4 regions of the Planococcus shenhongbingii genome follow, and region 1 is predicted to be linked to each of the others. Evidence: riboswitches for the same ligand, from Rfam matches in the RefSeq annotation. Region 1 holds a riboswitch; each other region holds the start of a gene.
The links. Region 1 has a riboswitch for S-adenosylmethionine ahead of QWY16_RS16100 (O-acetylhomoserine aminocarboxypropyltransferase/cysteine synthase family protein). Riboswitches for the same ligand answer to the same signal wherever they lie in the genome.

Region 1 (7,478 bases):
ACGGTACTAGTGGGCATTTCTCCGCAAATGAGCATGGTCATTACCGAGTCGGGCATCAATTTATCAAAATTCAACTGCTTCCAAACTTTGCAGCACGGCATCCACTATGCGCTTGCACAAAATGGACGCAGCATTATTTAAATATGAAAAGTGACAGCGTTTCTTAAGCGTTGAAGCATGAACAAAAATAAGCGCCCGCGGGCGCTTATTTTTGTTCCATCGATCTCGCGATTTCTATAATGACTTTTGTGGCTTTTTCCATGTTCTGCACAGAGATGAACTCGTACTGGCCATGATAGTTCTCACCGCCAGTAAAAATATTAGGTGTGGGCAAGCCCATATAAGATAATTGGGAACCGTCTGTACCACCTCTGACAGGCACGATGTTTGGTTCAATCTCAAGTGTCTTCATAGCTGTTTCGGCTGTATCGACAATTTCCATTGCTGGTTCAATTTTCTCACGCATATTGTAATATTGATCTTCAATCTCAAGTTTAATGGCTTTATTGCCATACTGCTCTTGCAGTTTAGCAGCCACGTTTTTCATATGGCTCTTTTTCGCTTCGAAAGCTTCTTTGTCAAAGTCGCGGATAATGTAAGAAAGAACCGCTTTATCAACATTGCCGTTGAAACTGTTCAAGTGGATAAACCCTTCGTAGCCTTCCGTCCGTTCAGGCACTTCGTTTTTTGGCATTTCTTCCTGGAAGCGGATAGCGACCGTTTGGGCATTGATCATTTTATCTTTGGCTGAACCGGGATGAACGCTTTTCCCTTGGACCGTCAGTTTGGCAGCCGCTGCATTAAAGCTTTCATACTGCAATTCGCCAAGAGGCCCGCCGTCCATTGTATAAGCAAAGTCAGCTGCGAAACGCTCTACATCAAACTTATGTGGTCCGCGGCCAATTTCTTCATCCGGTGTAAAAGCTACACGGATTTTTCCGTGCTTGATTTCAGGATGCTGAACCAAGTATTCCATGGCGGTCATAATTTCGGCAACACCCGCTTTATTGTCGGCACCGAGCAAAGTAGTGCCGTCAGTAGTAATCAAAGTATGGCCGACGTAATTCTTCAAGTCAGGAAAGTCGGCGACTGCCATGGTGACGGAAGAACTCAATTGAATGTCGCTGCCATCGTAATCATCGATGCGCTGCGGATTGACGTTTTTTCCTGTGAAATCCGTAGCGGTGTCGACATGCGCCAGAAAGCCGGCAACGGGTATTTCTTTTTCTGTGTTGGCAGGCAAAGTGCCGAACAAATAACCGAATTCGTCCATGCTGACATCTTCCAAGCCGATTTCTTTCATTTCGTTTTCGAGTTCATGCAACAAATCCCATTGCCCCGGCGTAGAAGGTGTTTCAGTGCTCTCAGCATCCGATTGTGTATCAATTTTTGCATAGCGGACAAGGCGCTCAATCAGCTTTTCAAACATATACAGTTCCCCCTAAGTATGTAATCACTTTATTTTAGCATGAAAATAGGGAATTTTGGCAATTCGCCCAAGTGTTGCGCAGTCAGCTCAGAGGAAAAATGAAATGCAGCCAGCAACGTATAAAATATGACCAGTAGCAGACGAAATACGGCCAGTAAAGATAAAAATACGACCAGCAAGACAAAAAATACGATTCTAGACAATAAAAAAGGCAGCGGATCCGCTGCCTCTGCCGGCTTCTTAAGCAGAGCCGGCAGGTTTTTTCCGGAAAACAGAAGAAACCTTGTTTTCTGTTCCGTTTTTAATGCGCGTGATGTTCTCGAGATGCTTCCAGACTGCCATAGCAAACAAAGCGAAGGCGGTGACTAAAGGCCATATGCCTTCGGCCGGCCAAAAGGCAATGGCAAAAAACATGCCATATAATACGAGAACCCCGACCACTAAATAGTCGGTAGCCAGTGCTGCCAGCACCAGCAGCAGACCGCCGGCAAGGCCAAGATTCCAATCAAGGGCCAGCATGGCGCCGATGACTGAAGCTGTCCCTTTTCCGCCATCAAAGTTCATATAGAACGGAAAGTTATGGCCGAAAACGACAGCGGCCGCTGCGAGAAATAGCAGCATCCAGACCATTTCATCCGGCAAAGAAGATCCGCTTAGCAAAAAGCGGAATCCCATAACAACAGCTGCTCCTTTAAAAATATCAAGAACAGCAACAAGCGCCCCGTATTTCCAGCCGAGAACGATAGCTGCGTTTGAAGCCCCTGAATTTTTGACGCCTTTATTTTTGACGTTTACGCCGGACAGCAGCTGGGCAATAACAGAACCATGAAGACAACCGATAAAATAACCTGAAAAGAGTGCAAGTGCAATCCATAGAATCATTATTGTTCACCTCTATACAGTAAACGTATTCAATAAGTCATAGGTTTCAAAATCTTTTGAAAAAATGCGCTTGACAAATTTATCTGTTATATTCTATACTACTCAACATGATGGAAAACTAAATCTGAATACTCTTATCAAGAGAGGCGGAGGGAATAGGCCCTATGATGCCCGGCAACCAACAAGCAATGCTTGGAAAGGTGCTAAGTCCTACAGATCCGGCAAGACGGGATCTGGCAGATGAGAGGAGGCAATCCGTATATCACGGCCCTCTTCTTAATTGAAGGGGGCTTTTTTCTATTCCTCCTCAACCATGGTTTCCATCAAAAAAACCTTAGGAGGAAAACAAAATGACAAACTTTAAACCAGAAACGCTTTTATTACACGGAGGACAACAGCCGGATCCAGTTACTGGAGCAAGAGGTGTAGCCATCCATAAAACGACTTCTTATGTGTTTAAAAATACGGAGCACGCCCAAAATTTATTCGGTTTAAAAGAAACAGGAAATATTTATTCACGCATTATGAACCCGACGGTTGATGTTTTCGAACAGCGCGTGGCGCTTCTTGAAGGCGGAACAGCTGCTGTAGCCTTGGCTTCAGGAATGGCAGCTATTGCATTTTCTGTTTTGAACGTAGCAGAAGCGGGCGATGAAATTGTTGCGGACGCCAATTTATACGGAGGTACATACAGTCTCTTTGCCAACACATTGCCGCGGTATGGCATCAACGTCAAATTTGTTGACGGTACAAACCCTGAAAACTTCCGTGAAGCCATTACCGATAAGACAAAAGCAATTTTTGGAGAAATTATCGGAAATCCAAGTTTGAATGTTCTTGATGTAGAAGCAGTGGCAAACATTGCCCACGAAAATCAGATTCCTTTATTGATCGATAACACATTCGCTTCGCCATATGGCAGCAACCCGATTGAGTTCGGTGCTGACGTCGTTATCCATTCTGCAACAAAATGGATTGGCGGACACGGAACAACCATCGGAGGAGTTGTTGTAGATGGCGGTAAATTCAACTGGAATAATCCAAAATTTCCGAGCTATACACAACCGGATGAAAGTTATCATGGAATCCGTTACGGCATTGATGTGGAAGGTGCGTCTTTCGCGACGAAACTGCGCGTTCAATTGCTGCGTGATTTCGGTCCGTCATTAAGCGCCGAAAGTGCCCATGCCTTTTTACAGGGATTGGAAACTTTGCACTTGCGCATTCCACGCCACAACAGCAATGCCCGTATTGTAGCGGAATACTTAAAAGCTCACCCTCAAGTCGAATGGGTCAATTACATTGGATTTGAAGACCACCCATCTCATCAATTGGCACAAAAGTACTTAAAAGACGGATACGGTTCGATTGTCAATTTTGGTGTCAAAGGCGGACGGGAAGCAGGGCGCAAAGTGATTGACAGCGTTGTGTTATGGTCTCATGTGGCAAATGTCGGAGATGCGAAATCGCTGATCATTCACCCGGCTTCGACAACGCATCAGCAATTGAAGAAAGAAGAACTGGAATCATCAGGTGTTACGGAAGAATTGATCCGTTTATCGATAGGATTGGAAAATCCAGAAGACTTAATCGCCGACCTTGAACAAGCAATTCAGGCAGCGGTACTCGAGAACGTATAGGAGGGGACGGAAATGACGACAGTATCCATAGGAACACTTTCCCTGGAGTCGACGGAAGTCTTGCATAACGTAGAACTTGCCTACGAACGGTGCGGCAAAAAAGGTGCTCCTGTGATTCTCGTCTGCCATGCTTTAACAGGCGATCAATTTGCAGTCGGCAGTGCTGAAAATCCAGGCTGGTGGTCAGGATTGATCGGACCAGGGAAAGCCGTGGATACAAACGTTTTTCAAGTCATTACGTTTAATGTGCTGGGTGGCTGCAATGGATCAACCGGTCCATTGTCCATCAATCCGGAAACCGGTCAGCCATACCGGGCTTCGTTTCCAAATCTCACAATCCGCGATATGGTCCGGGCGGAGCATGCGGCGTTAAAGGAGCTGGGCATTTTCCATCTGACCGCGGTCCTTGGAGGATCGCTGGGAGGAATGAAAGCACTTGAATGGGGGCATTTATACCCGGATTTTGTTGAGGCCATTCTTCCGCTTGCTGTGACCCCTGCATACAGTGATTATGGTGTGGCTTTCAATTGGATTGGCATCCAGGCGATAGAAAATGATGCGCTCTTTAAAGACGGAAATTATACGGATTCCTCCGAGCTGAAAGGCTTTGAATTGGCGCGCATGGCCGCCATGGTCACTTACCGGAGCGGCAATCTATTCGATCAGCGGTTCCGCCGCTGTTCCAATGACAGCCGTTTTGAAGTGGAGTCCTATCTTGATTATCAAGGGAAAAAATTAGCTAGGCGTTTTGATGCCAATAGCTACTTGACCTTGCTGAAAGCGATGAATACCCATGATGTATCAAAAGAAAGAATAGAAGCAGAAATCTTTTCCTTGTCTTTTACAAAAGATTTGCTGTACCCAAGCGAACAATTGATTCCCTGGCTTCAAGGCCTGCCGAATGCATCTTGGGAAATCATTGAAACGGATTTCGGGCACGATGGATTCCTCGTTGAATTTGAGAAATGGAATGGCCATATTAAAAAGAAATTGGATAATTTAGTAGTTCCCCAACTCATGCGATAAGCATGAGTTTTTTTGTGAAGTACAACAACAGGAAAGTTTTTTAAAGACAGAGGAAATTTTTAAGGATCTAATAAAAATTGAATAGTTTACCATATTGTTTAAGGAATGATATTATTTAGAAAGACGGAATTAAAGGAGAAATTCATCGATGAATGACCAGGCTACGCAGCTGCTCCTGAAAAAAGTGAAGAAGCATAAAAAATGGACGGAAGGCATATTTGTGAATCCGATTTTTTGGATGGTGAACGGCAAGCCTTATTACATGGCTGGATTCACCAAAAAAAATGCGTCTGTTGCGACTGCTTATGTGACCCCAGGTGAAGAAAACCGGGAAGAAGCGCTGGAAGCTCAGCGCCATTTAGCTCTTTTTGGTGATTTGAGCAATAATATATTCAATATTGGCATGGATTATTTGAAAATAAACGCAGCTTTTTTTACAAAACCGTTAAGCATCCCTGTTTCTACACTGGATTCAGCTGTTTTAGAAGGAAGGGAAGCTTTTGCTGAGCTCTGGAAGATACAGCAAAACTTGACTACATTAATAAAAGACTACAAGAACTATTATGAAAATGACGTATTGATCCGCAAAGAAATTGTTGAAGCAGACGTCATTAAGACACTGGAAACGGCAAACCTGCTGACTTTGTATCAATATTTGAATTTACAGCTGCTCTTGGAAAAAAATGCTGAAATCCAAGCTTTTGCTTCTTTTCTAAAAACAACTGAAGACTGGAATAGGCTTGGGGAAGAATCACAGAAATTTGTTCAGGGAATCACCGATAACGCAGAAAAAATGCGTAAGAACCTGAACGGCTTGAATGTAATTGCAGATCAAGACTTCGAAAACATGAAAAAGCTGAATTACGATAAAATGATCGAAGACAATAAAAAAATCATCGAAGGCCAGCGGCAATATATCCGCTATCCAAAATAAGGAATAAAAAAGCATCTTAGCCTGAAAATCGGCTAAGATGCTTTTGCTTAATCTTCGTCTTGAATATCCACATCGTCCGGAATAGGGATGGCACGCCATTCTTCAAGGGCCTGTTTTGCTAACTCAAGCTGCTGGAAATGCGTTTCGAACTGTGAGGTATTGATCAAGTACTGTTCTCCGTCATTGACTGCGCGAATACGGCCTTCAAGCACGTAACTCATCACTTGTTCTTCAGGCATTGATAGAAAAACGGCAGTTTCCGGGATTGTCATATACATATGATCATCTCCTCTCTTTTCTTTTATTATAATTGATGGAACAGGCTATCTCAAACTATAAAATTCATGATAAGGTTTACTACATTGATGGAATACAGGGAGTGTTGAATGTGAATTATTGGCCATATATCTGGGTTTTGCTAGGAGCGATGCTGTGGGGAACAACTGGGACTGCCCAAAGTTTCCTTGAAGGGACTGCGCATCCTTTGACGATTGGGGCTCTGCGGTTGAGCATTGGAGGATTTACGCTTTTGGCATTTGTTTTATGGACGAAAAAGTTAATGTTCCGGTCGATTCCTTGGAAAGCGGTCTTTTTATCAGCAGCCACGATGGCCCTGTTTCAGCCTTTATTTTTTTCTTCGGTCCAATTGACAGGTATCGCGATCGGTACAGTTGTAGCTATTGGCAGTGCGCCGGTTTTTTCAGGCATTCTTGAATGGGCTGTATTAAGAAAAAAAACGGACCGCGTTTGGGCCATGGCGACCGGCTTGGCAATTGTCGGCTGCTTGCTGTTGTTTGCCGATAAAGACGCACCGGCAGTCAATCCGGTGGGCATTTTGCTGGCGCTTAGCGCTGGCTTGTCGTTCGCCGCCTATGCGCTTATCAGCAAAAAAGTCTTGGAAAGAATGGATGCCGTTCCTTCAGTGGCTGTGATTTTCTCGTTAAGCGCTTTGTATTTGATGCCGTTCTTATTCTTTTTTGATTTGTCATACATAGCGGCACCTGAAAACTTAGGGGTTATTTTATACCTCGGCCTAGGAGCTACGAGTCTTTCGTATATTTTATTCTCAAGCGGATTAAAAATCATTCCTTCTTCTTCTGCAGTGACGCTGTCACTTGCTGAACCGATGACAGCAGCGCTTTTAGGCGTTTTCATTGTCGGTGAAGTGCTGACAGGAATCGCTTGGCTAGGCGTTTTGCTGCTTTTGGGCGGGATTCTGGTGTTAACATTCGGCAGAAAAAAGAGCTATCCGAACAGCAAAGCTGCCTCTATGGAAAAAACACCGCTTTCTTAAGAATTTCTTCATATTTTTGCTAGGCTCGGCTTAAGAATTTCCATTTACAATTAGGTTCATAGAGGGAAGAGGTGCAAGAAATGAGGCATACAGTGCTGGTGACAGACGATGACCAGGATATCCGGGACGGTATTGAAATATATTTGAAAAACGAAGGCTATAAAGTACTGAAAGCGGCGAATGGCCTTGAAGCAATGGAGTTGCTTGAAGAAAATGAAGTGCATGTCATGATTCTCGATATCATGATGCCGAAAATGGATGGAATTTCGGCAA
Region 2 (7,478 bases), 410 kb from region 1:
CTTTTTGAAAGAGGTGCCACCAGCGCCGGGTCAATTGTGCGAAGTTCCGAGTGGAGCGTGCCGAAGACATTCCAGCCGCCGCCGATTGTCCATAGCAGCGACACGAACAACAAGATTGAAACGGCCGCCATTGCCGCACCTTGTACACCGTCGCTGACAATCTGGGCAAACGCGCCGCCGAGGCTGACGTAGACAATGGTGATGCCGACACCGATCGCAATGCCCCACATATACGGGATGCCGATGACTGTTTCAAACATTGTAGCAAGCCCGACATTCTGCCCCACAATATAGTAGATATTGAACAACACCAGAAGCGCTACGAGGACCTGTAGTGCTTTGCTATTATAGCGGTTGCCAAGCCATTGCGGAAGCGTCAGGCTGCCGCCATTCTTCTGGCCATAGCGCCAGAAAGTCTTTGTGAATAGCAGCAAACCGAGCCATGTCACGCCAAAGCAGCCAATGGTATACCATAACGTCGACAAACCATATGTATAGGCCCAGCCCGGAACACCGAGAAACAAATTCGCGCTTGCGTAGGAGGTGCCGAAGCTCATGCCGACCAGCGCCGGGCTTATCTTGCCTTTGGCAAGAGCGAAGCCTTTCATCGAACCGCTGTGAACAGCACCTTTCTTACCGAGCCAAGTCGTCCATGCAAAATAGCCAATAAGCATTACGATGATAAATGGAAGCAACCATGTTGTGTCTTCACGCATTGCCATCTTCTCCTTTCCGTTTCGGTTTTGGATAGATTTTATTCCATAGCGTCAATCCGGCGATCCAAAAAACCGCGACACTGATCCAGTAAGCTGTAATCACATCCATTCCCCCTTCTAGTTTTCAATTGGCTGATGCAATTGCTTATAGCTGGCACCAGGATGCGTTTCTTTCAATCCGGTCTGGCCTTTGCCGTAAATTTTTTCGCGGTACGTGCCTTCTGCATATTCTTTTTGGACAAGGCCGCGTTCCTGCAAGACAGGAATGACGAGTTCGACAAAGTCCACAAAGCTTCCAGGGGCAAGTGTATAAGCAAGGTTGAAGCCATCGACTCCTGTTTCTTCCACCCAATATTCGATTTCATCAGCGATTTGTTCCGGTGTCCCCACTGCCACTGGGCCTCTGCCGCCAATGCCGACAAATGTGGCAAGTTCGCGGATGGTCCATTTGCGGTCTGGATCGGCACGCGTAAACACTTCGACTGCTGATTGCATGGCGTTGCTTTGAATATACTCCAACGTTTCGTCTGGATCGTAGCCTGAAAAATCGATGCCCGTCCAACCGCCGAGAAGTGCGAGTGCCCCTTCATAACTGACATAGCTTTTCAGTTCTTCGTATTTGGCTTGTGCTTCCGCTTCTGTTTTTCCGACGATCGCGGTGAACGTTGTGTAAACGATGACGTCTTCAGGATTGCGGCCGTTTGCCTGGATGCGTTCGCGCAATGCGGTTACCCCTTTTTTCACCACTTGGGTTGTGGGGCCGGCAGTAAATACCGATTCCGCATGCTTTGCCGCAAACTCCCGGCCGCGAGGTGAAGCACCTGCCTGGAACAGAACCGGCGTACGCTGCGGCGACGGTTCCGACAAATGAGCTCCAGGAACTTTGAAATATTCCCCTTCATGCCGGATGTCGTGCACTTTTGAAGGGTCGGTGTAGACTTTCGCCTGTTTGTCCCGGACGACCGCATCGTCTTCCCAGCTTCCTTCCCATAGCTTATAGCAGACTTCCAGGTACTCAGCTGCGAAATCGTAGCGCTGGTCGTGGTTCATCTGGTCTTCAAGGCCAATATTGAGTGCTGCGCTTTTCAGATAAGAGGTAACGACGTTCCAGCCGATCCGTCCCTTAGTCAAATGATCCAATGTCGACATGCGCCGTGCAAATGTATAAGGATGTTCATGACTGACCGAAGCTGTAACACCGAAACTCAAATGTTTCGTGACTGAAGACATCAACGGCACTACCAGCAGCGGATCATTGACCGGAGACTGGACGGCGTTGCGGAGTGCAGCATCCCGGGATCCGTTATAAACATCATAAGTACCCAGTACATCCGCCAGGAACACTGCGTCGAATTTCCCTTTTTCCAATAGCTTGGCAAGTTCAATCCAATACTCACTGTCTGTGTAAGTATGGGAACGGTCGTCTTCATGCAGCCATAAGCCCGGAGACTGATGCCCACCAGCACATACCATTTCAAATGCGTTCAAGTAAATTCGTTTCTTCGTCATATTCATCCTCCTCATTGTTAATCATGAATTTGTGCGGCGACGTCAGCTGAAAATATAAAAGCCCTCTTTTCTCAACAATCGAGAAAAGAGGGCCGTATAAATAGACAGAATCCGCTCTCTTATCTCCCAAGAAAAAATCTTGCTGGAATTAGCACCTTTCTGACAAATGTCAGAGGTTGCTGAAGCGTCAACGGGCCAGTCCCTCGGCTTCTCTGGATAAGATTATTAAATTTAAATCCAATCATAATACTAGGATATTTTAAAGTCAACCAAACATTTCAAATTGTCCGATAAATTTTTATGGTATTCATTTACATTTTCATCTTTAAACCCTTTCTCTCATCATGTTTAAAGCGCTTCCAAAAATGCTCAATATTACTTCTGAATTTTTTCAAATTGTTTGTTGTTTTTTTCTGCAATAGGGACGGAGGTTATTATGTGTGACAGACCGGTTTTCAATTGCGGGATGTTTCTGACTATATCAGAAACCAGACCACAATAAACAGCGTCATAGCGATATGAAAGAATGCGTGTGAAATCATAGCGATTTCAAGCCCTTTTCGCCAATACAGCCAGCCGAAGACGATGCCGACAAGCCCGTTGAGCAGCATCATCCGCGTCCAGACAGCCGTCGTCATCGGTACGGCGAGTGCGGTTGCCCCGAAATGACCAAGCGCGAACAGCAGCGAACTGATGGCAATCGCGATCCAGAACACAGCGGCAGATGGCGCACTGCGTGAACGCTGGAACCCTTTCCACATGCCCCACACAAGCAAGGACATCAACCCCCACCGGAGCAGCAATTCTTCTGTAATGCCACCGTAGAATATTCCGGATAACGTGTTCAAAAGATTCCTGGACTCGCGGCTCATTTGAAGCGCCCCCGGAAGATATGGCTGAAAGACAAGATCCAGCACAAAGACAAGGGCAGCCGCTCCTGCTCCCGCCATAATCCCAATAGGAACGGCTTGTTTGAAAGAGCCTTTCTTTGGATCATCCGCTTTTCTGTTTATCTGAAAATACAGGTGGGATATCAGCCCTGTCTTGGGGGCAGTCACCAAACCCACTACTACAGCTGCCACCAGCAGAATCAGCGGATTGATCAATGACAGCAGGACAAGAACAACCACTGGAATATCAGGTGCATCGGGCAGCGTTTGCAGCTGCGATTCAATTAGAGGGATTAAAGCAGGAACCAAAAAAATGATGCCGACTGTACCGAGACCGAACAATGCGAAAAAAGTTTTCAGGAAATGCCTATTTTTCACTGGCTGTGTTTCTTGTCCGTGCGTTTTCGAAAGGTTTTGTTCATCAAAATAGCTTTTCATGACTACCCCTCCCAAATTCAATGGCTTATTTCCAATATATATAATTTTTTATTAAAAAACAGATAATTTGAAGAAACATTCAAAAAATTTTATACGCAATAAAAGATGGGCAGACTGCTGAAGCCAGATTGAAAAACAGCCCATCCCGCTTTGGAATGGGCCGGCTTTTCAGCCGCATCAGTTATTCTTCCAGTTGTTTGATGACTCTGGCCGGATTGCCTCCGACAAAGACACCCGCCGGCACGTCTTTCGTAACAACCGCACCGGAAGCGATGACGGTGTTGTCCCCGATTGTTATGCCAGGATTAATCACAGCCCGGCCGCCGATCCAGACATTTGCTCCGATCGCAACCGGCTTTCCGAACTCCAATCCTGCATTACGTTCTTTCGCATTCAGCGAATGTGTCGCTGTGTAAATATGGACGCCCGGCCCCATCATACAGTTCGCTCCAATCCGGATTTCGCAGACATCCAATAAGACGCAGTCAAAATTAGCGTAGAAATTCTCGCCAACGTAGATGTTATAGCCGTAATCGCAGTGGAATACCGGTTCGACTTCCAGTTTGTTTCCTGTCGAGCCAAACAGTTCCTTTAATAAGCCGGTTCTTCTGTTGGCATCCGCTTCCAATGACTGATTGAACAGCCGGACCAATCTCCGTGCCTGGAGTCTGTCACTCAGCAATTCAGGGTCAGTCGCATCGTAAAGTGCACCTAGCAGCATTTTCTCTTTCTCGCTTCTCATGTGATCCTCTCCCATCTATGGCTCTTTTTTATATCATCTTACTTCTCCAGACAAATGGCTACAGAAAAAAATCAATTGCCATAGATAAATGACCGGCGGAGACAGCCAAACAAAACAAAAGAAAGAGCCTCCGTTTTAAAGGCTCTTTCTCTTTTGGTATCAATTGTATATTTTTTCAGTATCGGCTTTCGTCAATTCAATCAATTCCGACAGATCCGTTTTTTCATCGATGATGTACATCGCTGTCCGAAGCTTGTTCGCACGTTCAGCGCCGATGATCGGATGGGTCAGGTTATTGAACTTTCTGGCCAAGTCTTCGTCGGTCATCGGGTTTTCAATGCTGCCTGTCGCATTTTTCACGATATGCTCAATTGTGCTGCCGTCTTTCAGGAAAGCCGTCGCATACACTTCTTCTTCTTTAACGCTGTCATCGACTTTCGGTGAAATTTTCGAACGGAATGCGACCACTTTAGAATCAACGACTTTCGCGTCTGCGTATTGCGCTTCCCCCGCATCGCCTTCAAGGAATGCGACGGCTCCTGTATGGTAGATGCTGAATTTGCCGGCAAGTCCAGTCGGCGGAGTCGGTTTGCCGGTCAGCTCCAGCACGTATTGGTTGACGGTCAATTCGATGCGTTCTACGTCTTCCGCCGCTACTTGCTTGCCAAGTGCAATGCAAGCGTCGATGGACGGGTGCAGAACTATGCCGCATGCGTAGGGTTTAAAAGCGTTCTTCAGCAGCTCCCATTGCTCTCCCCATTTGATGTTCACTTTTGACAAATCATGTTCAGGCGCTAGGACATTGGCAAATCCGCGTTTCGCTTCCAGCACTTCTGTTGAACTCGTGAAGTTCTTTTTGGCAAGCATGGCCGCCATCAAGCCATTTTGCGCCGCTTTCCCCGGATGGAACGGTTTGGTCATCGTGCCGAACATTTCCCGAAGGCCGAATGACTGCGTCCCGGCGATGCCAAGCGCCCACGTCAGCTGTTCTTCGTCCAGTTCCAGCAGGATTCCCGCTGCAATAGCCGCCCCAAAAACACCCGTAGAGCTCGTGATGTGGTAGCCAAGATGGTAGTGGCTTGGATATACTGCATTCGCAATGCGCAGTTCCGCCTCGCAGCCGAGAATAAAAGCGTGAAGGACCTGCTCGCCTGTCAGGTTCAGTTTCTCTGCAAGTGCCAGCACGACCGGAGCAACCGGGCCGCTCGGATGGTGAATGGTATCAAGATGTGTATCGTCATAGTCAAAAATATGCGAAGACATGCCATTGATCAAGCTGCCGAGCAGCAGATCGACTTTTTCCGTACGGCCGAAAATGGATACCTGTTCAGAAGAATTGATGTCTTCTTTCAGCCCAAGCACCATATCGACCGATGGATGCTTTGATGCACCAATCGCCACGCCCATCCAGTTGAACAAGCTTCTTTTGCCATGGAGCTTTACTTCTTCCGGAATGTTGCTCATTTTTGTCTTCAATACATTTTGCACCAATGTTTTCGTTTCCATCATCCGTTTCCACCCTCTGCTATTTTTTTAAACGCGTTTTCTTTCGCTTTTCGCACATGGAACCTCGCCATGCTTTCCGCAACATCCCCATCCCCCGATTGGATTGCACTAATCATCATCTTATGTTCTTCCACATTTCGCAGCGGACGTCCGGCTTGAGACAAAGACGTCGACATCATCAAGCCGATTTGCGTCTGCAGCATTGTCATGATGGCTTCCAGATAAAAGTTTTCAGACAGCCGTGTCAGCGCCAGATGGAATTCCGAATTGATGTCGGCCAATTCTTTGATATTGTTGGCGGCCGCTTCTTTTTCCGCCTTTGCGACGTAGCTGTTTAACTCATCGATGATTTCCGGTGTCTGGATTTGGGAAAGCGTCCGAGCCGCCAGTCCCTCCAGCACTTCCCTCACTTCATACAGCTGCGCCACTTTTTCCATCGTCAGCGTGGCGACTTTCACGCCTTTATGTGGCACATGCGTCACCAGTCCCTGCTCTTCAAGTTTCCGGATCGCTTCCCGGACCGGTGTCCGGCTCACGCCAATCTTCTCTGCCAGCTCTCTTTCCGTCAGCGTCTGCCCTGGTTTGATGTCCCCTGTGCGGATGGCGTTATACAGATAATCATAGACAGAGTTCTTTTTTACTTCAGTAATATGAATCATGGATTGGCTCCTGTCTTTTTAAGATGGTATACCATTTTTTAATAAAGTATAGATAAATAAGTATATTTCGTCAATTTTAAATTAAGATATGCTATATTGTATACCAATTATTCATTAATGAGTGACTCATCGTCCTTTCGGCGTTGCAATTCAACAGCACTTTAATGCAGAAACCTGTTTTCTCCGCTTGTTTATTGGTCTTTTATTCAATACGATAAAAGAAAAACGAGGAGGTTGAAGAGATGAACGATGAAACCCGCTCGGTTTTTATTGAAGCCGACCCTGAAACTGTCTGAACGGCGCTGGCAAATGACGAGAATTTTTCGGCCTGGTATGCACCTGGTTCGGTGTGGAGGATACCGGAGCTCGAAGTCGGCTGCAAGGCGCTGTTTACGCTGATGCCGAGTGAGCACAACCAGCTGGAAGAAGGCGAACATGTGGACATGAGCTTTACAATCACGGAAGTCGTGCCGCACAGCCGCTTTTCCTATACTGCAGATGACGACCAGCTCCATTTCATCTTTGATCTGCGCCCAGAAAACGCCGGCACCCGCGTGACCGTCAACATGGACGGCTTTCAGCTCAGCCTTGAGAATTTAAAGGCTTTTGCAGAAGGGCGGGAACTTCCGAATATTTAAGCGCAGACAAAAAGCAGCCGTCCCATTTGGAACAGCTGCTTTTTCAATTTGCTGTATTTAGATGCCTCTGTCTTCCAGCCTCTTCAAATCATCTCTGTGGCCCATGACAACCAGTATGTCCCCAAGCTCAATTTGATCATTTGGAAGCGGGGCAATATTCACTTCTTCCACGCGTTTGATCGCTAATACGATGCATTTGTATTTTTCGCGGATATTTAATTGGTTTAAGGTTTTATCAGCTACTTTTGCAGATGCGACCAGTTCAATGATGCTGTATTTATTGGATAAGTCGATATAATCGATGATTTTTTCAGAATTCATATGCTGTGCAACCCGAATTCCCATCTCGTTTTCGGGCTGGATGACTTTATCGGCGCCTA
Region 3 (7,478 bases), 1.5 Mb from region 1:
GTAGATTGGCCAAGTTTTTCGAAATAATCCCTTGAATGTTTTCCATTCCACGCCTCCTGTTAATTTTATTTGCAAACAATATAACATACATTTAAACGCTTTAACAGACAAAGGATTTTGATTAATCCTTAGATAGCATTTCTCTAATAAGTATGTTAAGTCTTCGTAGAAAAAACCGTTCGTAAAAGTACACGTTTCCGAACGCTTCAAAATGGCTGTAAAAAGAATAAAAAGAACGTTCGTAAATGTGCCTAAACACTTTACGAACGTTCCCTCTTCTCCTAAACGTTTACGAACAAAAATATGCCCCTGCTTTTAAATCATGCTTTCTCCTCCCCCAGTAATATTTTTTCGTCTAATGCTAAAAGTTTAATTTCTAAACAGAAAATGTTTTTTTCTTAAGGCCGGCTATTAACTGGTAATGATTCCAAAAAACATCTTTTTGCGCATCCGGACTGTTCTCTTCCAATTCGCTCTGCCATTACCATTAATACAATATTGGGCAATTGAAATACATTCTTTTTTGCAGCAGGCGTTACTGTAAACACAACTCCTACTCAATGTGTCTCATATATTTCGATTTTTCATTATCGAATCATTGATCAGTTCTTTACTTGTTAACCAAGAGATCTGAACTATTCTTAGCTTCCCTGGCTTTTAATTCGCGGCGAAGCACTTTTCCGCTGATCGGGGTTTTGGGCAGCTCTTCGAGAAATTCAATTTCCCTCGGAGCAGCATGGGCAGCAAGCCCGCTGCGCACAAATAAGCGCAATTCTTCTAATAATTCCTTACTCTCCTGATACTCTTTGTTTAAGACAATAAAGGCCTTCACAATTTCCCCTCTTACGGCATCCGGCTTTCCAATAACGCCCACTTCGGCAACCGCCGGATGTTCAATCAGCTTGCTTTCAACTTCAAATGGCCCGATTCTTTCCCCCGAAGAGTTGATCATGTCGTCACTTCTTCCTTGGAAAAAGACATATCCTGTTTCGTCGATCGTTGCCAAATCACCGGATAAATACCATCCATCAAAAGGGAAATACGTGGAGTATTTAGCTGGGTCTTTCCAGACTTCCCGCATAAGAGAAGGCCAGTTTGCTTTTAAAGCCAATTGGCCGACTGCTCCAGCTTCCAGAATTTCTCCATCCTCCCCTAAAATAGCCGCTTCAATTCCTGGGAACGGTTTTCCCATTGATCCGGGCTTGATCGCTTCAGATGGTAAGTTAACGATTAACTGGGCTCCCGTTTCCGTCATCCACCACGTATCGTGGATGCGGTTTGAAAGTGTCTCTATTCCCCATCTCACAATTTCCGGATTAAGCGGTTCTCCCACGCTTAAAATATGCCGGATTTTTGATAGGTCGTAATTGCTAATCAGTTTATCCCCTTCTGCCATCAGCATTCTGAAGGCCGTCGGCGCACTGTACCAGACCGTTACACCCGTCCGCTCCAAGATGTTATACCATTCTTCCGCGCCAAATCTGCCCCCGTGAATGACAGTCGTCGTGCGGTTCAGCAATGGGGCAAATACTCCGTAGACGGTCCCGGTCACCCATCCCGGATGTGCCGTGCACCAATAAATATCGCCTTCTTTTAGATCCAGCACCCATCGCCCGGTGATGTATTGCTGGATCATCGCCCGGTGTGCATGGATGATCCCTTTCGGTTTACCGGTCGAACCGCTTGTATAATGGATATTCAATCCATGATCGAGGTCCACCCATTCAATAATATTTTCTTCTGTTTCAACATTCCTTGCTTCTTCAAATAAAGAAATTTCATCTCCTGTACATTGTTCCGGTTCAGCGGTAATAAAGACGGTTGTCAAAGACGGCAATTGTTCCCGCTGGACCCGTTTCACCAGTTCTGGTGATGCGATTAAAAAAGTGCCTCCGCAATCCTGGATTCTTTCTTTTACGGCATCTTCCATAAATGCTTCAAAAAGCGGCCCGACGACAGCACCAAGTTTAATGGCTGCAAGCATGGCAATATGGCAATCGGGGTGCTTCGGCAAAAACACGAATACGAAGTCTCCTTTTTTCACCCCGCGTTTTTTTAACACCGTCGCCCATAGATCAGATTTTTCTTTCAAATCACGATATGTAAGTTTGTATTCTTCCTGTTCTCCAATATAATGGAGGGCCGTTTTTTCCCCAAATCCTGCTTCGACATGGCGATCTACACATTCATATGCCATATTCACTTTTCCTGTTTGGGACCAGCTGAAATTCGACTCTATATCTTTCCAAGAGAAATCTTCCCAAGATGGTAATTCTTCCGCGATATTATAATGCCCTTTATTTGGTTGGATAATTGTACTGTTTGCCATTTTACTCGACCACCTTTTTACTCTGTAGTAGATTAAGTATTTCTGATTTCTTTTCTGCAAGAAGTGCACTTCCGCGATTTCTTGGTTTTGCAGCTTCCACTGTCAATTCCGCTTGCAGATAACCCGGCTGTCCGCCAAGGATGAAGATGCGGTCACATAAATACAGCGCTTCGTCAATGTCATGCGTCACCACCACCATCGTGGAAAGCTGCTTTTTTTGAATTTCCAATAACAAGTCCTGCAATTGCATTTTTGTGAATGCATCCAGTGCGCTAAAAGGTTCATCTAAAAGCAGCACAGCCGGCTGCCCGATCAACGCGCGGGCAATAGCGGTTCTTTGAGCCATTCCCCCTGATAAATCTTTCGGATAATAATCCCCGAAATCGCTTAACCCTACCAGATCCAAATAATCCCGCACTTCTACATTTTTTACATCTTTGTTTCCGAATAAAATATTGTCTTTGACCGACAGCCAGGGCATAAGCCGAGGTTCCTGAAATATCATGCCAATCGGCTGTTCGCCCGCTTCAGCTATTTTTATTTCTCCTTCGAAATCCTTATCCAGACCGGACAACACCCGGAGAAGGGTACTTTTCCCGCATCCACTCGTTCCCAGAATTCCAACCGTCTCACCTTCTTGAATGGAAAACGATAGATTCTTAAATCCTGCAAGTCCGTTATTGAATGTCCTTGAAGCCTCTTTCACTTCCAGCATATTGACACCTCCTCTTATTGTTGGTTCTGTAAATTATCCTGCCATCTCAAGGCACGCGCTTCCAGCGATTTCAATAAAGCGTCTGTCAGCTTCCCGAGTATGGCAAAAAGGATGATGCTTGCCATGATGAGCTCAGGCGAATATGTATTCTGGCCAACAACCAGTAAATAGCCGAGCCCTTGCCCTGCGCCCATCAGTTCAGCAGCGACAACGAACATCCAGCCCAAGCCGACGCCGCTGCGCAAGCCGACAAGAAAAGACGGCAGAGATGCTGGCAAAATGATTCGGCGCACAATCTGGAACGAAGTAAAGTGATAAATCTTCCCAACTTCAATCAGCTTGCGGTCTACACCTTGAATACCGGAGACGATATTCAAATAAACCGGAAAGAAAACACCCACTGCAATCAGCAGTACTTTGGACGGTTCTCCAATTCCCATCCACAAAATGAATAAGGGCACCCAGGCAAGGGAAGGAATCGATCTGAATGCTTGGATCAATGGATCCACAAGCTGTTCAAACCACTTGAAATAGCCCACAAAAGAACCCAATACAAGGGCCAGCATAGTCCCGGCAAAAAACCCGATCAGTACGCGAAGAAAAGTAATGCCGATATGCCCCCAAAGGGTTCCGTCTTGAGCCATCTCTACAATCTTTTGAAAAATTATGGTAGGGGCTGGAAAAACATAGGTGTCTATCAAGCCAAGACGTGCGGCTGCTTCCCAAGAGACCAAAAGAACGATCGGCAATATCCACCCGAGTACCAGGCCTCTAAACTTATTTGAATCCGTGCGGGATTTCGGCTTACTACTTTTCTCTATCGGAAAATCATTAGTTTTAGCGTTGATCGTCATCCAATTCGCCCCCTATTCCGTTGCGATCACTTTTTTCGCAAATCGGTCAATAATTAATTCACTAACTGTTTTTTCAATATCTGCATCGCCTTTAATCACGTTTTCCGACTTCAAGACAGCGCCAGCCTCTTCAAGTGCCTCGATTTGCTTATCGCCGGGAATGGGATCTGAGAAATCATTTCGCTCGATGCTTTTCTTAGCCACTTCCAACTCCATGTCTGCTTCTTTTGCCAAGATTTCTGCTGCTTCATCCGGATTTTCTACAACCCATTTCCGCGCTTTCTCATATACCTCAATTACTTTTTCTACAGCTTCCGGATTCTGTTCTGCAAATTCCGACCGGACATTCAACGTGCCATATGTATTTTTGTCATGGTCACGCGAGAATAAGTTTGCGCCGGAATCCACTTCAACTCTTGCCATATGCGGATCAAGGCCCGCCCACGCATCAACTTGGCCAGTTAACAAGGCATTGGCGCCATCCGCATGCTGCAAGTTCACAATCTCCAAATCCTTCGATGAAAGGCCTGCTTCCTGAAGTGAACGCAGAAGGAAGATGTAGGGATCCGTTCCTAAAGTGGCGGCAACTTTCTTGCCTTTCAAGTCCTCGACTGTTTTGATTGGTGAATCTTCCGTTGCTACCAGCGCAGTCCATTCTGGTTTCGAATAAATATAGACGGACTCGATGGGTGAGCCATTCGATTTTGCGATTAACGCAGCTGCTCCCGCAGTGGATCCGAAATCTACGCTTTTCGAATTCAAAAACTCCAATGCCTTATTGCTTCCTTGGCTCAGAACCCATTCCACTTCGATGCCTTCTTTCTCAAAAACTTCTTCTGCCCATCCGAATTCCTTTAAAGCCAAGCTCGTTGGCGAGTAATAGGCATAATCCAGAACTACTTTTTTCAACGCGCCTTGCTCTTTTCCTTGTGCATTTGAACAAGCCCCCAAGATAAACGACGCACCTACTAGCAACAACACAACTGCAATAATCTTCTTCATTCTAAATTCCTCCCGACATAATTTTTAATAATTCTTTTTATAATTTTATTTACTTAACAGATTCGTTTACTAGGTTTTACACATACAACTGCTCTCCTTTCTTGAACCCAAAATATAAAAAAGCCCCCTTCAATTAAGAAGAGGGCAGAAAATCCTCCTCTTATCTTTCCGATTCAATCGAATCAGTAGGATTTAGCACCTTTTCAGAATGTTATTCTGTTGGTTGCCGGGCTTCACAGGGCCTATTCCCTCCGCCGCTCTTGATAAGAGTGCTATTCACTTTTAAATGTACAAATTTTCAATCAGTCGAACCATTAGGAATTATCATACAATAGGCTCGAATTAAAAGTCAACCAGTTTTGAATTTTTTTCCTTCTGAACTTTTTTCATATAAAGTTTTTTTAGTCAGATTGCTTTAAATTTTCAAACCATGTAAAATTACTGGAATTACTTTTTTCATTTTCTATTAGGGGGAATTGCTGTGGATAATTTGTTTGCCTATATTTCAATAGCTGCCATGATGGTGATCATACCTGGGGCGGACACGATGCTGCTGATGAAAAATACGCTTCGGCACGGACCTAAGGCCGGTTATTATACGACGCTCGGAATGGCAGCCGGTCTTTCTTTTTGGACCTTGATTGCGGTTCTGGGCTTAGCGGTAGTGATTGCCCAATCGATCGTTCTCTTCACTTTGATCAAATATATAGGAGCTGCCTACCTAGTCTATTTAGGAATCAGAAGCTTTTTCTCGAAAAGCGGATTTTCTTTAGGGGAAATTCAGGAACAGGCACGCAAGCCGGCTGCCTCTTCCGTTCGGCACAACAAAGAATCCTTCAGGCAAGCGTTGCTGAGCAATGTTCTTAATCCCAAGACCGTGTTGGTCTATATCACGGTTATGCCTCAATTCATCGACATAAGCGGGAATGTAAACCAGCAATTGATGGTGTTGGCATTCATCTTAACTCTGCTGGCTGTCACTTGGTTCTTGTTCCTGGTGAACCTCATGGATTTAGCGAAAAAATGGCTGAATGACCCGAAATTCCAAAAGGTTTTCCAAAAGACGGCGGGTGCAGTACTGGTCGGTTTTGGAATAAAAACCGCGATTTGACCGATGGATTAACCGTTCAAGTGGAATCTCCAAAGCCGTTCAGGCAACTGAACGGCTTTTTGACGTTTTCTTTTAATCATGTTTCTTTCATCCAGTCCTTAAATTGATTACAACAATCCATGAGGGCATCCAATAAAGACGAAAAGTTGTGCCTGGATCGGCCTCGGATCTCTTTTTGGATGCAAGCAGCTTTTCCAAATTCGTTATACGTAAAATCAAGAAAGCAAATTCAGCTCATTTTCTAACTTGCGGATCTCATTCCATTTTTCTTTTCTATTTGCCTGCTTGTCTTTTTCCCACCCTTCATAAGCTTTTATTAATTTTTTCTTCCCGACTATAATGGCATCAAAATCATTCTTCTCTCTGTACATATTAAAGTTCTTTTGAAAATTGTTTCTTGCTTCTTCGAGCGAATAATCTCCATTGGGTCCTCCGAAAACTTCCGCTGAAGAAAGTTCATCATGGTTTTCGTCTTCCCAATCACAAAGTATACATATTTCAAAATCTCCTCTTGTCTGTAATGTAGGATACCCGCAGCAAGGGCATTTTTCTCTTCTCATTTAAAAACCCCTTTTCCAAATTTTACTATTCATTCAAACAGTTTCTTTACAAAGGAATGCTCTTTTCGCATCCAACTAAAAGGAAGTAAATGTTATGATTATATTAAAGACGTTGTTCTTGTCTTATGGGTGGGAACAGCTTTAATAAAGGAGTTTTATAAAATGAATGAAACTAAAGGCACTGAAATCAAACGCTCTTCAACAGCAGAAGACATTCTCGCTCAGATCACCAGTCACACGAAGCTAGGCGACTTACGGAAAATCGCGAAGGACATTAAAAAAGACCACGAACTCGCGATGGAACTTTGGTCAACCGGAGCGTTTTTGCCCCGCCTGTTAGCAATCTTAATCATGGACAAAAAACTTCTTTCACCAGAGGTGCTGAATGAGCTTGATCAGGACATGCAGACGCACACATTTGATGAGCGCAACAACTTAATGGATTGGCTAATGGCGAATCAGCTCACCAAAGACAAGAAGACCCTGGCAGTGATGGGGTCATGGCAACAGAGTCCTTCTGCTCTACAAAGAAGAGCTTTCTGGTATTATCAAGGGCGATTGAGATGGACGGGACAAACCCCGCCTGATAACACCGCAGACTTGCTAGCTGTAATGGAAGCTGCTATTACGCAGGAAGAACCGGAAGTTCAATGGGCGATGAATTTCACCGCAGGCTGGATAGGCGTTTACGATGAAAAGAATCGCGCACGCTGCATTAAACTGGGTGAGAAAACGGGTCTCTACAAAGACGAAGTCGTATCAAAAGGATGCACTCCCAACTATTTGCCGGAGTTCATTTCGATTGAAGTTAACAAACGGCATAATAATTAGTTGCCTCTGAAAATTTTTCAGAGGTTTTTTAAAACTGCTCTTATTTTTTGATCTACATGCGTTGAATATATGTAGT
Region 4 (7,478 bases), 610 kb from region 1:
GATGGAAGTTTCGCAAAAATCAATTGCCTTTTTCTCATATTCCAGGTTCAACAGCTTTCCGCAATCGCATTTCCATTTATTGCTTTCCAATGGGTAACTGGAACCGCAGCCGGAACAAATATAGTTCATCCTCAATCCCTCTTTTCCCCGCTGATATAAGCAACTGCCTCAAGTTCAATTGAATATCCATAATGCAGCTGATTCGTGGGCACAACAGCACGCGCTGGCTTATGCTCACCGAAATACTGTTTATATAATGAATCTACGGCATTCCATAAAGAAATATCTGAAATGTAAATAGTGACCTTCATGATATCTTCTCTTTTAGCACTCGCTGCTTTTAAAATGTGGTCTAGATTTGCTAATACTTGTTTTGTTTCGACCGCGATATCCCCACTGCTTCCTTCTCCCGTAAAAGGGTCGACTGGCAGCTGGCCTGAAACGAATAGAAAGTTGCCTTGTTGTGTGGCTGCTGAATAATGGCCCGGATTCGCTTTCGCCCCATCAATTGAAATGAATTTCATCATTAGATTTCTCCTTAGAATTTATTTTATAAATCGGATAAAATTTTATAAGATCTGAAAAAATTTATACAACTTTCTCTGAGCTACTGCTTTTCCCTTTAATTTCTTCGATATAGCTATAGACCGTTACTTTGGAGATATTCAATTTTTCAGCTACTTTGTCAATTGTTCCGCGTATTAAGAAAACCCCTTTTTCTTCCATAAAACGAATCATCTCGACCTTTTCATCCCGCCGTAGTTTTTCCAGTGGTTTATCCCCTATGATTTTGTCGATTAATTCATCGGCGATTTCCCGTATGTGCTCCATTTCACTAAGGTTTTCTTGCTTAGGAACAGATTTCGGAAATTGATTGGGGTTGGCTGGAATCATCTTGCTTAACCAGTTGATATTCTCCGTAATGGCCGTGGTATCAACATTGATGCATAGCGCCCCCATTACTTTTTTTTCTTGATCCCTGATGAGCAATGTAGAAGATTTTATCGTTCTGCCATCTTCCGTTTGAAAATAATAATTTGCTGAAAAATCATTCGTGAAGTTTTGGGAAAGCAATACTTCTGTAATGAGGTGGTCAAAGCTTTGTCCTACTTTTCTGCCCGTTACATGGTTGTTAACTGTATAAACAACTGAGTTTTGTGGGACTGTTAAATCATGCACTACAACTTCGCAATCTTGGCCAAAAGTTTTTGCAATGACCTCTGCTATCGGAATATATGTCTCAAGTATCTTGTGCATTGTAAAACTCCTCTCTGCTTTTCATCTATAGTTAACACACTATATAATTTTTTATACGAAATCAATAGATTTTTATATTTATAAGAAAAATTAGATATTTTTATTGGCATTAACTGATTTGGTTCGTCTTGTGTTCTATAAAGGAATCGATGCAGCAGCGGTCGAAGAAGCCGCAGAGATCATATTGGCTTTAGATAAAATCATTTAAAGTTAAGGCGCTACCGTCCTGAGTGCTGCGCCAGAGTCATTACAAAAAATCATCGGGTTTAAAGCAAGGAACGAAATAGAGCCTGCATCCTTTTGGGATGCAGGCTCCTTCTTTTACCGCCAATTTATTAAATTCTATAGTAACAACTAAACGAGAGGAATCACTTGCTGTTGCTTTCGATTCCATACTTTCCTGCTTGATGTAGTAGTAAAATCCGTGTTGTGTGCAAAAAAAGAGTGTTCAAAGCTATAGTTCAGCTTTTGACACTCTTTTATTATAACAATAGTTGGGATAAATAAAGACATCAGGCTCTCTATACCTTTTCCTGGTGCCTTTTTGGCTATTATTTTTCCGTATTACGTCCCCATGCAGCAATGGCTGAAATATCCTCTGGGGTTGTTCTGCAACAACCTCCAATCAGTTGAGCTCCAGCGTTATACCATCGTTGTGTATTAGAGGCAAAGTGATTTGTTGAAGACTCTTCCCCCCATGTCTTGCTTATGGCGTCATACTCTTCACCGGAATTCGGATAAACAATTACCGGTTTGGAAGTTCGGCTTTTTACTTCTCCAATCAGCGTTTCTATAAAATCGGGTGCTGAACAATTAATGCCGATTGCAGCTGCTTGCTGTTCTTTATCCAACCATTCCGCACAACTGGAAATTCTTTCTCCATCGCTTATGTGGCGGCCATCCTTGGCACTAAAGCTGAACCAGGCATAAACCTCCGGGAATTCCTTCAGCACCTCTAGAATGGCTTTAGCTTCTATCAGGCATGGGAGGGTTTCACACGCTAAAATATCGGCCCCTGCTTCCACCAATGCCCTGATTCGCTCTTGGTGAAAAGCGACCAATTCACTTTCGCTGATAGAATAATTACCGCGATATTCAGAGCCATCCGACAGAAAAGCACCATATGGACCTACAGAAGCCGCAACTAAAGGTTTCGGCCTGTTGGATTTATCATTTAACGCTGCCCAAAATTCATTACGGGCCTCTGCTGCAATTTGAACAGACTTTTTGATCAATCCAATTGCCTCTTCCCCAGTTAATCCTCTTTCCTGATACCCTTTAATAGTTGCCTGATAGCTGGCAGTAATCGCACAATCCGCTCCCGCTTCAAAATAACTCATATGCACCTGCTTGATCAGCTTAGGATCCTCCATCAATACTTTTGCGGACCACAAGCGATCGTTCAAATTACAGCCATGATTCTCAAGCTCTGTGGCCATGGCACCATCAAGAATCACGACAGGAAATCTATTCAAAATCTGCTCTATCGGGTTCAATCCAAACATCCTTCCTCTATCCAAGCTCATTTCACCATTTTTTAATTGGTTCTGATTGCTTTGCTTAAAAATTGCTTCGTTCTCTCAACTTTAGGATCATTAAAAAGTTGTTCAGCTGTTCCTTCTTCAACAATGAGGCCATCTTCCATGAAAATGACGCGGTCTGAAATGTCACGTGCAAAATTCAGTTCATGTGTCACAATAAGCATCGTATTTCCTTCCTTGGCTACCTTTTTGATCGTTGCCAAAACTTCATCAACCAGTTCTGGATCAAGTGAGGAAGTCGGTTCATCAAACAATAGGACTTCCGGATTGAGTGCAAGTGCACGAGCAATCCCAACCCGTTGCTGCTGCCCGCCTGAAAGTTGTGCAGGGTAGTGGCTTAACCTATTCGCTAAACCTACCCTTTCTAAAATTTCAATACTTCTTTTCTTAGCTTCAACTTTATGTATTTTCTTGACACTGGTTAAACCGACCATCACATTTTGCAGAACGGTAAAATTCTTGAATAGATGGTATTGCTGAAAGACCATCCCTGTCGAATTTCTTAAAGAAACGATATCTGCTTTACTCGCTGTTTCAGCATCTACTCTTTTATCGTTGATTTCAACAATTCCGCCGCTAGGCTGCTCCAAAAAATTAATACACCGCAATAATGTTGATTTACCTGAACCGCTTGGCCCTAAAATGGCAACCACTTCACCTTTGGCAACTGTAAGGTTTATCCCTTTCAGCACATGCTGGTTACCGTAATATTTATGGATATTTTCCAATTTGATCATGCAGCAATCCCTCTTTCATATCTGCGAGCCCGTTTCTCGATTTTCACGAGCAATCGCTCTACTGCTATACAAAGAATCCAGTAGACAATCGATACCGCGATATACACTTCAAAGAATGCTAACCCGCGGGAACCGAGAATTTTGGCTTGCCCCATAATGTCTATAACGCCAATAATGAAAACAAGAGAGGTATCTTTGATGGTGCTGATAAACATATTTCCAAGGTTAGGTATGGCTACTGTCAGAGCCTGCGGGAAAATGATTTTAAGCATCATCTGTGCAGGGCTCATGCCTATCGATTTAGCGGCTTCAAACTGCCCGCGATCAACCGATTCAATAGCGGAACGGATCGTTTCGGACAAGTATGCTCCCAGATTCACGGAAAACGCCAATAGCGCATAAACTTCAGGTGGAATGCTGTTGACGTCCGCCGATTGGAGCCAGCCGTATTCGATCTGCAAATAATAAATAATTTTCGGTATGCCATAAAATACAAGATAGATCTGAACCAATAAAGGGGTTCCTCTGATAAAAGATACGTAAATGGATGAAATCACCCTTAATACCGGGATCCGGTAAATTTTGATGAGGGCGGTAGTCACGCCAATAAACAAGCTTAAAATCAATGAACCTACCGCAATCCCTATGGTGATGGGCAGCCGTGAAATAATTGCCGGAAAGCTTTCTATTAAAAAATTGATATCCAGTAAATTCTCCATTGTCTCTTCCCCTCCACAAACCTATTCAGGGATGTACTCTCCGCCAGTCCATTTTTTCGATAGTTCAACTAAAGTGCCATCTTGCTTGAGTTCTTCCAAAATGGGATCAATCAGTGCCTTCAATTCTTCGCCCTGCTCCCCATTTTTCAATACGATTCCCATATCATCATTAACCAAAGGCTGGCCGACAATTTCAACGTCCAAATCATTCTTCTCCAAGACTGCATTAATCATGATCGGATCGTTTACATAAGCATCAAGCCGGCCGTTTTGCACATCCTGCAAAATTTCTGAAGGGTTGCCGCTTTCACTGTACTTCAAATCAATCGCTTTTTCTGCTTTTTTGTTGTACTCCTCAAGCAACAATGTGTAAGAATCTCCCGCTAAAGCGCCGATTTTCTTGCCTTCCAAATCCTCAATGGTTTGAATGTCTTCCCTTCCTGTTTTCACAGCAATAACGGTTTCCGCTGCAAAATAAGATTCATCGGTGAACAAATACTTTTCCTGGCGTTCCGGAGTTTTTGCGACTTGATCGGCAATTGCCTGGATTTTATTGGATTCCAGCGCCAGGAACATGCTGTCCCATGGAACGGCGGTGAATTCGAACGTGTAGCCGTCCAATTTCTCATCGACCGCTTTGACCACTTCTACATCGTATCCGGTCAGTTCGTTGTTCTCATCCGCAAAAGCAAAAGGCGGATAATCGTTTTGCGTTCCGACCAGAATCACTTGCTCGCCTGTAGCACTTGCTGCTTCTTTTGACGAACATCCGCTTAGAACGCCGCCTGCGCCTAGCAATAAAACCAGAGAAAGGGATATGTACTGTTTTCTTTTCATGTTAAAACTCCTTTGTTGGTAAAGAGAGTCGCAAAGTTCTTTCATACCCAAAGCTTTGCGCTGCTTGAATGAATGAGGCCAAAAAACACAAAAAACCTATTCCGATAGGAAATAGGTTTTAATCTAGATCTTATCTTTCAGAGCAAACGCTCTGCAGGAATTAGCACCTCTCATAAAAAATGATGGTTGCTGGACGTCATTGGGCCTGTCCCTCAGTCTCTCTTGATAAGTTATTTAATTTTTACATAATACAGATAGTATTTTACATTGCCCGTTCTGTCAAATACATTTTTCTCTATTTTGAATTTTTATCGCTTATTTTTTATGAAAACAGAAAGAATATGATCGAAATACACGAGCTCATTTTACTGGCCAGCGCTGTAGTTGCGGTTGAAATCTCTGCAAAGAGGGCTTCCTCTGCCCTACTTCAAAGTTTGAACAGCCCATTTGACAATAATTCGAATCTTAAATACTATCTAATAATACTTCTTATGCCTTTTTACTAATTCACTTTATGCTGTCCTGACTTTCTGAACAATGGCCCAAATTTAAAAAAGAGCGGAGCGAACTGGCAATGACAAAAGAACCTGTATATGATGTAGCCATCGTAGGTGCGGGAACGATGGGAATGGCTGCTGGCGCCTTTTTGGCGAAACAGAATGCAAAGACCCTGCTAATTGATGCCTTCGACCCGCCGCACATTAACGGAAGCCATCACGGGGACACCCGCTTGATCCGGCATGCTTATGGTGAAGGCAGACAATACGTGACGCTTGTGAAGCGTGCCCAGCGATTATGGGAGGAGCTCGAACAGCAGACAGGCTACAAAATTTTTGAAAAAACCGGTGTTCTTGGCATTGGCCCGAAAGATTCGCCTTTTCTGCAAGAAACAATCGCGGCCGCTCAGAAATATGATCTCCCTTTGGAAATCTTAAACGGCCAGGAAATCCAAAGCAGGTGGCCCGGTTTTTCGGTGCCGGACCACTTTATCGGGTGCTTTGAAGCAGGATCGGGAATCATTTACAGCGAGGCGGCCATCCGGGCTTACAAGGAAACCGCTCTTAAAAACGGTGCGAATCTTGTCCCCAATACACCCGTTCGGCACATCGATGTGAATAATGCAAATGGGATAAAAATTTCAACCGACCATACTCTCTTTTATGCAAAAAAAGTAATTATCACTGCCGGTGCCTGGGCCGCAAAGTTATTGCCGGAGTTAAGCCTTCCGATTCAGCCGACACGCAAAGCCGTCGGCTGGTTTGATGCACCTTCCGATCTGTTCAGCGGTGCCAAATTTCCAGCCTTCTTTATCGAGGACGGTGATAAAAAAGCTTATGGTTTCCCTAATTTGAATGGTGCCGGCCTCAAAATCGGAAAATCGGATGGCGGGCAGTCGATTGACCCGGACGTGCATACCCAGAACTTCGGACTGTATGAAAGCGATGAAGGCGACTTAAGGCATATGCTTCAAACCTATATGCCGGAAGCAAACGGCACATTGAATCAAGGAAAAACCTGTCTGTATACAAACTCGCACGACCATGATTTTATCGTTGATTATCATCCAGACCATCCGCAAGTCATTTTTGCCTGCGGCTTTTCGGGGCATGGCTTTAAATTCGGCAGCGCGATGGGAGAAGTATTGAGCCAAATGGCTTTGGAAGGCCAAAGCGCCTTTGATATTTCCAGCTTCTCTCTCAAGCGATTCAAATAGTGATTTTTCTTATAGCTAATACTTAAGGATACAGACAGAAAAAAAGCACCTCTTATGAGATGCTTTTTTTCATGATTTAATTTGATGAACGAAGAGAGCCTAAAGAGAATTCGCAACTGTCTTCACCAGTAAACATTTTATTTCCCGGGAAATATACGATATTTTGAAGCCTTAAGACAGCCTATTTCAATTAACTGAGGAATTGCTCAAATCCCTACTCCAGCTGCTCTTCCTCAAGCAGTTTAAACCCTTCAATCATCGTGTCTTCTTCCACTTCAATCAAAATGCAGCGTTTGCCGTTGAAATTGACGCCTTTGACGTATCGTAAGTCTTGCGGGCTGATTTTGATTTCCGCGACTTTTGTGTTGATTTTGATCGACTTGGACGCGTAGCTCGGCACGACGTGGCTCGCTTTCATTTCGTAGTTTTTGTCTTCCACCACTTGCTGGAAGGCCCTTTCCACTTTTTCGCTACTTACATCTTTGACGCCGCTCGCCTTCAAGACACGTGTCACTTCTACCGTATCCAAAACTGGCGGCTCCTCATCTTCATTCTCAGCTTCTTTTTCCACTTCCAGCATGAGATTGATCTCATCATAGAGACCGGCAAGGGTTCTTGAATTCACTTCTTCTCCGATCACGGCTTTGACAATTTCCTCAAACACTGCTTTATC

Region 2: another riboswitch for S-adenosylmethionine. It lies ahead of QWY16_RS18095 (LLM class flavin-dependent oxidoreductase); the one in region 1 lies ahead of QWY16_RS16100 (O-acetylhomoserine aminocarboxypropyltransferase/cysteine synthase family protein).
Region 3: another riboswitch for S-adenosylmethionine. It lies ahead of QWY16_RS09285 (aliphatic sulfonate ABC transporter substrate-binding protein); the one in region 1 lies ahead of QWY16_RS16100 (O-acetylhomoserine aminocarboxypropyltransferase/cysteine synthase family protein).
Region 4: another riboswitch for S-adenosylmethionine. It lies ahead of QWY16_RS19120 (transporter substrate-binding domain-containing protein); the one in region 1 lies ahead of QWY16_RS16100 (O-acetylhomoserine aminocarboxypropyltransferase/cysteine synthase family protein).

The regions. Positions count from the first base shown of each region.
Region 1 is NZ_CP129235.1:3,327,052-3,334,529, reverse strand. It holds gene QWY16_RS16115 (STAS domain-containing protein) at 1-141, shown strand, start outside; gene pepT (peptidase T) at 206-1,429, opposite strand; gene QWY16_RS16105 (glycerol-3-phosphate acyltransferase) at 1,670-2,311, opposite strand; SAM riboswitch class I at 2,443-2,558, shown strand; gene QWY16_RS16100 (O-acetylhomoserine aminocarboxypropyltransferase/cysteine synthase family protein) at 2,662-3,951, shown strand; gene metX (homoserine O-acetyltransferase MetX) at 3,964-4,977, shown strand; gene QWY16_RS16090 (hypothetical protein) at 5,126-5,911, shown strand; gene QWY16_RS16085 (helix-turn-helix domain-containing protein) at 5,959-6,189, opposite strand; gene QWY16_RS16080 (DMT family transporter) at 6,300-7,205, shown strand; gene QWY16_RS16075 (response regulator transcription factor) at 7,286-7,478, shown strand, end outside.
Region 2 is NZ_CP129235.1:3,737,968-3,745,445, forward strand. It holds gene QWY16_RS18090 (sodium:solute symporter family protein) at 1-716, opposite strand, end outside; gene QWY16_RS18095 (LLM class flavin-dependent oxidoreductase) at 834-2,225, opposite strand; SAM riboswitch class I at 2,342-2,448, opposite strand; gene QWY16_RS18100 (CPBP family intramembrane glutamic endopeptidase) at 2,702-3,553, opposite strand; gene QWY16_RS18105 (maltose acetyltransferase domain-containing protein) at 3,735-4,295, opposite strand; gene QWY16_RS18110 (MmgE/PrpD family protein) at 4,455-5,804, opposite strand; gene QWY16_RS18115 (GntR family transcriptional regulator) at 5,801-6,460, opposite strand; gene QWY16_RS18120 (SRPBCC domain-containing protein) at 6,763-7,098, shown strand; gene QWY16_RS18125 (potassium channel family protein) at 7,156-7,478, opposite strand, start outside.
Region 3 is NZ_CP129235.1:1,855,182-1,862,659, reverse strand. It holds gene QWY16_RS09305 (helix-turn-helix domain-containing protein) at 1-46, opposite strand, end outside; gene acsA (acetate--CoA ligase) at 611-2,329, opposite strand; gene QWY16_RS09295 (ABC transporter ATP-binding protein) at 2,331-3,044, opposite strand; gene QWY16_RS09290 (ABC transporter permease) at 3,059-3,898, opposite strand; gene QWY16_RS09285 (aliphatic sulfonate ABC transporter substrate-binding protein) at 3,911-4,900, opposite strand; SAM riboswitch class I at 5,058-5,170, opposite strand; gene QWY16_RS09280 (homoserine/threonine efflux transporter) at 5,382-6,011, shown strand; gene QWY16_RS09275 (CPCC family cysteine-rich protein) at 6,227-6,571, opposite strand; gene QWY16_RS09270 (DNA alkylation repair protein) at 6,734-7,402, shown strand.
Region 4 is NZ_CP129235.1:3,933,608-3,941,085, forward strand. It holds gene QWY16_RS19090 (threonine synthase) at 1-129, opposite strand, end outside; gene QWY16_RS19095 (RidA family protein) at 132-527, opposite strand; gene QWY16_RS19100 (helix-turn-helix transcriptional regulator) at 589-1,257, opposite strand; gene mmuM (homocysteine S-methyltransferase) at 1,809-2,753, opposite strand; gene QWY16_RS19110 (amino acid ABC transporter ATP-binding protein) at 2,795-3,535, opposite strand; gene QWY16_RS19115 (amino acid ABC transporter permease) at 3,532-4,254, opposite strand; gene QWY16_RS19120 (transporter substrate-binding domain-containing protein) at 4,276-5,091, opposite strand; SAM riboswitch class I at 5,219-5,323, opposite strand; gene solA (N-methyl-L-tryptophan oxidase) at 5,666-6,805, shown strand; gene QWY16_RS19130 (DUF4317 domain-containing protein) at 7,020-7,478, opposite strand, start outside.